Mangrovibacterium diazotrophicum: one gene and its partner. The protein of the gene in region 1 binds, or shares a complex with, the protein of each later gene. Links are inferred from orthologs where the notes say so. Each region holds a gene or a part of one and is shown on either strand. Other genes may lie near its edges. The genes, in order: meaB and scpA.

The links.
Region 2: the proteins of meaB (region 1) and scpA are in contact, whole or in part, in a crystal structure (PDB 8DPB), measured with the Methylorubrum extorquens proteins. The link is inferred for Mangrovibacterium diazotrophicum from one-to-one orthologs. Residues at the interface, in SOR26638.1 of Methylorubrum extorquens: Arg20, Ala21, Ala24, Arg25, Thr28, Ser32, Arg33, Arg34, His37, Thr98, Gly99, Gly100, Ser101, Ile102, Leu103, Lys106, Thr107, Ala110, Ala113, Ile114, Asp115, Arg116, Ala118, Phe119, Ile120, Arg121, Pro122, Pro124; in SOR27001.1 of Methylorubrum extorquens: Glu577, Glu578, Asn579, Asp580, Gly581, Arg582, Arg583, Arg585, His596, Ala604, Ser605, Ala608, Asp609, Gly611, Phe612, Asp613, Val614, Asp615, Ile616, Gly617, Pro618, Leu619, Glu625, Arg628, Gln629, Val631, Glu632, Asn633, Asp634, Glu661.

What each region holds. Positions count from the first base shown.
Region 1 is NZ_RAPN01000005.1:99,285-102,383, forward strand. What follows is about bases 315-3,085. They hold meaB (methylmalonyl Co-A mutase-associated GTPase MeaB), read right to left. Parts: upstream 2,380-3,085; coding sequence 1,249-2,379; downstream 315-1,248. Other genes in these bases: BC643_RS21530 (TlpA disulfide reductase family protein), read right to left, coding at 315-1,252; BC643_RS21540 (DUF1573 domain-containing protein), read right to left, coding at 2,484-3,085. In the rest of the region: lpdA (dihydrolipoyl dehydrogenase), read right to left, coding at 1-5; more of BC643_RS21530, read right to left, coding at 155-314; more of BC643_RS21540, read right to left, coding at 3,086-3,099. UniProt on the Escherichia coli protein: Binds and hydrolyzes GTP. Likely functions as a G-protein chaperone that assists AdoCbl cofactor delivery to the methylmalonyl-CoA mutase (MCM) ScpA and reactivation of the enzyme during catalysis.
Region 2 is NZ_RAPN01000001.1:2,814,246-2,817,480, forward strand. The notes cover bases 242-3,148. They hold scpA (methylmalonyl-CoA mutase), read right to left. Parts: upstream 2,819-3,148; coding sequence 665-2,818; downstream 242-664. Other genes in these bases: mutA (methylmalonyl-CoA mutase small subunit), read right to left, coding at 2,885-3,148. Outside these bases: more of mutA, read right to left, coding at 3,149-3,235. UniProt on the Escherichia coli protein: Catalyzes the interconversion of succinyl-CoA and methylmalonyl-CoA. Could be part of a pathway that converts succinate to propionate.

The DNA of each region.
Region 1 (3,099 bases):
CTCATAATAGTTGTTTCGTTATTTTTTCGACTGTAATGAAAACATCTAATGTTCTAAAAAGTTTTGAAAAAATGTTCCGGAGAAAAGATTTCAAAAATCGAAAGATTTCGCTCGCTTCGGAAACAAAAAAGCCGGTAAAAACCGGCTTTATATTTTAATCTAAAAGTTCTGCAAGTTTGCTGTCGAGTGCTTCACCGCGTAAATCTTTTGCGATGATTTTTCCATCGGGATCCAACAGAATTGAGTGTGGAATTGAAGTTACATCGTAAAGGCGAGCAACTTCATTTTGCCAGTATTTCAAATCCGACACATGGTGCCACGCCAGTTTATCGTCATCGATGGCTTTCAACCAGGCATCTTTATCGCGATCCAGAGATACACCCAAAATATCGAAGCCTTTATCTTTGTATTTATTGTAAGCCGCAACAACATTCGGGTTTTCCTGACGACATGGTCCGCACCAGCTTGCCCAAAAGTCAACTAACACATACTTTCCGCGCAATGAAGAAAGTGTCAGGGGGTTTCCTTCCGGATCGTTCATTGTAAAGTCAGGTGCTTCAACACCAACGGCCGTTTTTGCCTGTGCTGCCACCATCTCGTTCAATTTAACGACGTATTCTGATTCTGCCAATTTCGGATCGAAACCATCAACGAGGCTTTTCAGCTCAGCATATTCCAAACGACCACCTAACTGCGACAATGCGATGAATGGTCCGACAACGCTATTACTGTGTTCGCGAACAAAGTTTTTCGCATAAACTTCCATGTTGTCGGAAGCCGCTTCAATATCGATACGGATGCGATCCATTTCGTCCTGGTTACCGGTTGCAGCAGCTTGAGAATACTGAGTTTGATATTCGCGGATTTTTTGGCCAAGGTTGGTTACTTCATCAACATACGTATTGAAAATATCAGTCGTTTCTGAACCGGTGATTTTTGTTGCACGAAGGCTATCCTTGTAACTTTCTACTTTAATATTTGCATTCTCCAGGAAGAATTGAGCGAAATAATCACGCTCATTCAAGCGTAAAAAGTTCAACTCCGGCAATCCTGCTGATCCTTCGAAGGTGAATTTTCCAGCAACAAGTTTCGCGGTGTCTACAACCAACGGCTGACCAGCCTGTGCTTTCACCAGGTATACAACACCCGAGTCCAATCCGGCAATGGTACCGCTCACCGTATATTTATTTGAATTGCTTTGACAAGCGGCGAGCACCATCACAAGCAGGATGATTGGAAATAATTTTTTCATTCTTTTACTTTTTGAGATTGATAATATGTTTCTAATAATTCTTTTGCTGCAACAAACGAGCTCAACTCTTCATTCAATACCTGTCCTTCAAAATTTCCGAGTATTTCTTTGATCTTGGGGTTTTGGTAGAAGTTCGATTTCAGCTGATCATTAATCGTTTCGTACATCCAGAACTTCGACTGTTCGCTTCGCTTAAACTGAAAGTAACCGTTCTGATTGACGTGGCTAAGATAATCATTGATTGTTTTCCAAATCTTGTCGATTCCAATCTTTTTATAAGCCGAGCAAGTCAGTACCTTAGGCTTCCAGCCCGAATCGGTAGGCGGAAACAACTGCAAGGCACTCATGTACTGAACACGCGCCATTTCTGCCCGATCTACGTTGTCGCCGTCGGCCTTATTTATCGTGATGGCATCGGCCATTTCCATAATTCCACGTTTGATTCCCTGCAACTCATCTCCCGCTCCGGAAAGCATCAGCAACAAGAAAAAGTCGACCATGGAATGAACGACGGTTTCGCTTTGTCCAACCCCAACAGTCTCGATAAAAATGACATCGAAACCTGCAGCCTCGCAAAGAATAATGGTCTCGCGCGTTTTCCGGGCAACACCACCCAGCGAGCCCGCCGAAGGAGAAGGACGAATGTAAGCATTCGGGTCGATTGAGAGTTCTTCCATGCGGGTCTTGTCACCCAGGATACTTCCTTTCGACCGTTCGCTACTCGGGTCGATCGCCAAAACTGCCAGCTTGTGACCCAGCGAGGTAATATATTTACCGGTCGACTCAATAAAAGTACTCTTCCCAACCCCCGGCACACCTGTAATCCCGATTCTGATTGATTTTCCGCTGTATGGCAAACATTTCAGAATAATTTGCTGCGCAATTTTCTGGTGTTCCGGCTTCGAGCTTTCAACCAGCGTTACCGCCTTGCTCAAAATAGTCCGGTTACCTTCAAGAATTCCGGCTACATACTCCTCAACAGAAAGCTGATTTTTCCGTTTATTCTTCAGAAATCGCTGAATTGAGCTCTCATCAAACGAGTCGGGCTGTTCCACTCCACTATTCACATTCAAACCTTTGTAGGCCTCATCATTCTCTATATGGTGATGTTCGTGATCTCCTATCATCTTTCAAAATTTTTACGAGTTACGAAGGTAAAACTTCGCTGTAGATAAAAAAAACAAGCCGCTCCGAAATTGGAAGCGGCTCACATGATGATAAACTATTTCTCTTATCCGGCTGCCTGCACATTGGTGGAAATGCGCAAGATTGTTGTAGGATTCTTGGGATCGTTTGTAATTACAGTGATGGCCTTGTTCTGACGACCTCGTTTTCCTTTCGAATTGAATTCGACTTTCAACGGTACAGACTCGTTAGCTCCGATCACTTTTTTCTCCGGAGTCACCGCAGTACATCCGCAGGACGTTTTCACATTGCGAATGATCAAATCGCGCTGGCCGGTATTTTTCAAAGTGAAGACGCATTCCACTTTGTCGCCTTCCTTAATTTCGCCAAAATCGTGCGAATCTTCACTGAACGATGCTACAGGAGCGCTCGCCAATTCAGCAGGCGACAACGCTGAGAAGTCTTCCTCGATGGTTGCCGAAACACCTATCGAATTGCGATAATCCGCTTTTCCGTCAACATTCAAATAAATACGGTTCATCACAAATCCGTAAGTATGCACTTTTGAGGCGTCGTAACTCACAATGATATTGCCCTTCTCGTGTGGTTTCAAAGTTGATGGCTCAACCTTGACGGTAATATTTTCAGGTGGTGTTTTGAAATCCAGGGTAACGGCTGCATCCGAGTCGTTGATGATTTCAAGACTTTCCGTTTTCACTTCG
Region 2 (3,235 bases), on another replicon or contig:
GGGTGGTTTTTGAAGTACAAACAGCGCTCATTGAAGATGAGTACGATCCAAGGTAATTAATCTTCACGAAACAACAACCAAATCGCACGGGCTACTTTTCTCCCAAATACGACTATTTGCTGACGATCCAGGCAGTCAACCGTGCCAAAACCTTTCATCCGGATCATAATTATTGGTTTCAATATTATTAATAAGACTTCACAACTTGCCTTTCTTGATCCAAACACCAAAATTAGATTATCATAACGAATCACTAAATTGACTAACAACTACGCTCAAGAAAATGGTTGCCGAAAACGTATCAACCCACCCCAATCTGACCAGTCGCCTGCCCAAAGAGGATGATCCTCACAAAAAATCTCTGAAAAAAATGGACTGAAGGTTACGGAAGAAACCATGAACGAAGCCCCGTTAGTAGAAGTAAAGAAAGAAGAAGACTACAGCCGCTTTATGCTACAGTAAATTCGACTAAACAAAAAAATTATGATTGAGGGTTTCACTTAAAGTGACCCCCTCAATAAATCTCAGAAATTCTGTAAATACAACGAAGTACCACCATGGTCATCCTTCGAAACAAAAAAGCCACCCCCGAAACGGAGATGGCCTTTTGATATGGTGAGTTGATTTACTCGTTACTCAAAACTCAAGTCTTGCGACTAAGGTTCTATTCTTCGTGCGCAGCAATCAAAACCTCAAGGATTTTCTTACCGGCAGCAGCAACGCTGGTACCAGGTCCGAAGATCGCTACAACGCCTGCATCGTACAGGTATTTGTAGTCCTGAGCAGGAATTACACCACCGGCTATAACCATGATGTCTTCACGACCCAGTTTCTTCAGTTCTTCGATAACAGCAGGAACCAATGTTTTGTGACCTGCAGCCAAGGAAGAAACACCCATTACGTGAACATCGTTTTCAACCGCTTGTTTGGCAGCTTCTTCCGGAGTTTGGAACAATGGTCCCATATCAACGTCGAAACCAAGGTCGGCATAACCGGTTGCTACTACTTTAGCACCACGGTCGTGTCCGTCCTGACCCATTTTAGCGATCATGATACGAGGTTGACGGCCTTCCAACTCAGCGAATTTCTTCGCCAAATCCTGAGCTTCCTGGAAGGTAGCATCGTTTTTGCTTTCTGATGAATACACGCCTGAAATAGTTCTGATTACAGCTTTATAACGTCCGCAAACTTTTTCGCAGGCGTCAGAAATCTCACCTAATGAAGCACGTTTTTGTGCAGCTTTTACAGAGAGGTCAAGCAGGTTGCCTTCGCCGGTTTCGGCACATTTTGTAATGGCAGCCAATGCTTGTTGTACTTCTTCTTCGTTACGCTCAGCACGCAATTTTTTCAAACGCTCGATCTGAGACAAACGAACAGCTGTGTTGTCGATTTCCAAAATGTCGATCGGATCTTCTTTTTCCAAGCGATATTTGTTAACACCCACAATTGTTTGAGCTCCACTGTCGATACGTCCCTGAGTACGTGCGGCAGCTTCTTCAATACGCATTTTAGGTACACCTGTTTCGATCGCTTTAGCCATACCGCCCAGTTTTTCAACTTCTTCGATCAAGGCCCAAGCTTTCGTATAAAGATCTTTTGTCAACGCCTCAACATAGTATGAACCAGCCCATGGGTCTACGCCACGGCAGATTTCAGTTTCTTGTTGAATATACAGCTGTGTGTTACGTGCAATACGAGCAGAGAAGTCGGTTGGCAATGCAATCGCTTCATCCAACGCATTGGTGTGCAATGATTGCGTATGACCCAAAGCTGCAGCCATCGCTTCGATTGCTGTACGACCAACGTTGTTGAACGGATCTTGCTCGGTCAACGACCAACCTGACGTTTGCGAGTGCGTACGCAAAGCCATTGATTTTGGGTTTTTCGGGTTGAACTGTTTCACCAATTTCGCCCAGATCATACGTGCGGCACGCATTTTGGCGATTTCCATGAAGTGGTTCATACCAATAGCCCAGAAGAATGACAAACGAGGTGCGAAAGCGTCGATGTCGATTCCGGCGTTGATACCTGTACGGATATAATCCAAACCGTCAGCCAGGGTGTAAGCCATTTCAATGTCGGCAGTTGCACCGGCTTCCTGCATGTGGTAACCCGAGATAGAAATTGAGTTGAACTTCGGCATATGCTGAGAAGTGAACTCGAAGATATCAGCGATGATTTTCATTGAGAATTCAGGTGGATAAATGTAGGTGTTACGCACCATGAACTCTTTCAAAATATCGTTTTGGATGGTACCGGCCAACTGATCCAAAGTAGCGCCTTGTTCCAAAGCAGTAACGATGTAGAACGCCATTACCGGCAATACACCACCGTTCATTGTCATCGAAACTGACATTTTATCCAATGGAATCTGGTCGAACAGGATTTTCATATCCAGGATTGAGTCGATTGCCACACCGGCTTTACCAACATCACCCACTACACGAGGGTGGTCTGAGTCGTAACCACGGTGAGTTGCCAAGTCGAAAGCGACAGAAAGACCTTTCTGACCGGCAGCCAGGTTACGGCGGTAGAATGCGTTTGACTCTTCAGCAGTTGAGAACCCTGCGTACTGACGGATGGTCCAGGGACGCAAAGGATACATGGCTGAATAAGGTCCGCGAAGGAATGGTGGCAAACCTGAAGCATAATTCAAATGCTCCATGCCTTCCAAATCTTCTTTGGTGTAAACCGGTTTCACCGGGATTTGCTCCGGAGTGACCCAGTTTTTTTCAATTTTGTGTTCAGCAGCCCACTCGCTGGCCTTTTTCTGCGCAGTAGTAGACTTTATATCTATATTCTTGAAATTCGGTTTCATTATATCTGATTTTGAATTAAAGTGAATTGGTCGTCTAATAACTCAATACTCGTTACTCACGACTCATTACTTGATGCCTAACTTTGCATTGTACGCTTTCAAGTCTTCAAGCACATTGCTCTTCACGTGAATGAAGTTTTCAATGCCTTTTGCTTTTAAATCATCCATGCAAGCAGGAGCACCAGCTACAACGAAAATTCCTTCGCCTTTCATAGCATCGGAAGCAGCAGGAGCCAAGTCAGCATATTCTTCATCAGAGCTACAGATTACAACAATCTCAGCACCTGCAGCTTTAGCAGCAGCAACGCCTTCTTCAACTGTTGCGAAACCGTTATTATCTTTCACTTCGTAACCGGCAACAGCAAAGAAGTTACATGCAAACTGTGCACGGGCCTTGCGGAAAGCCAGGTTACCAAT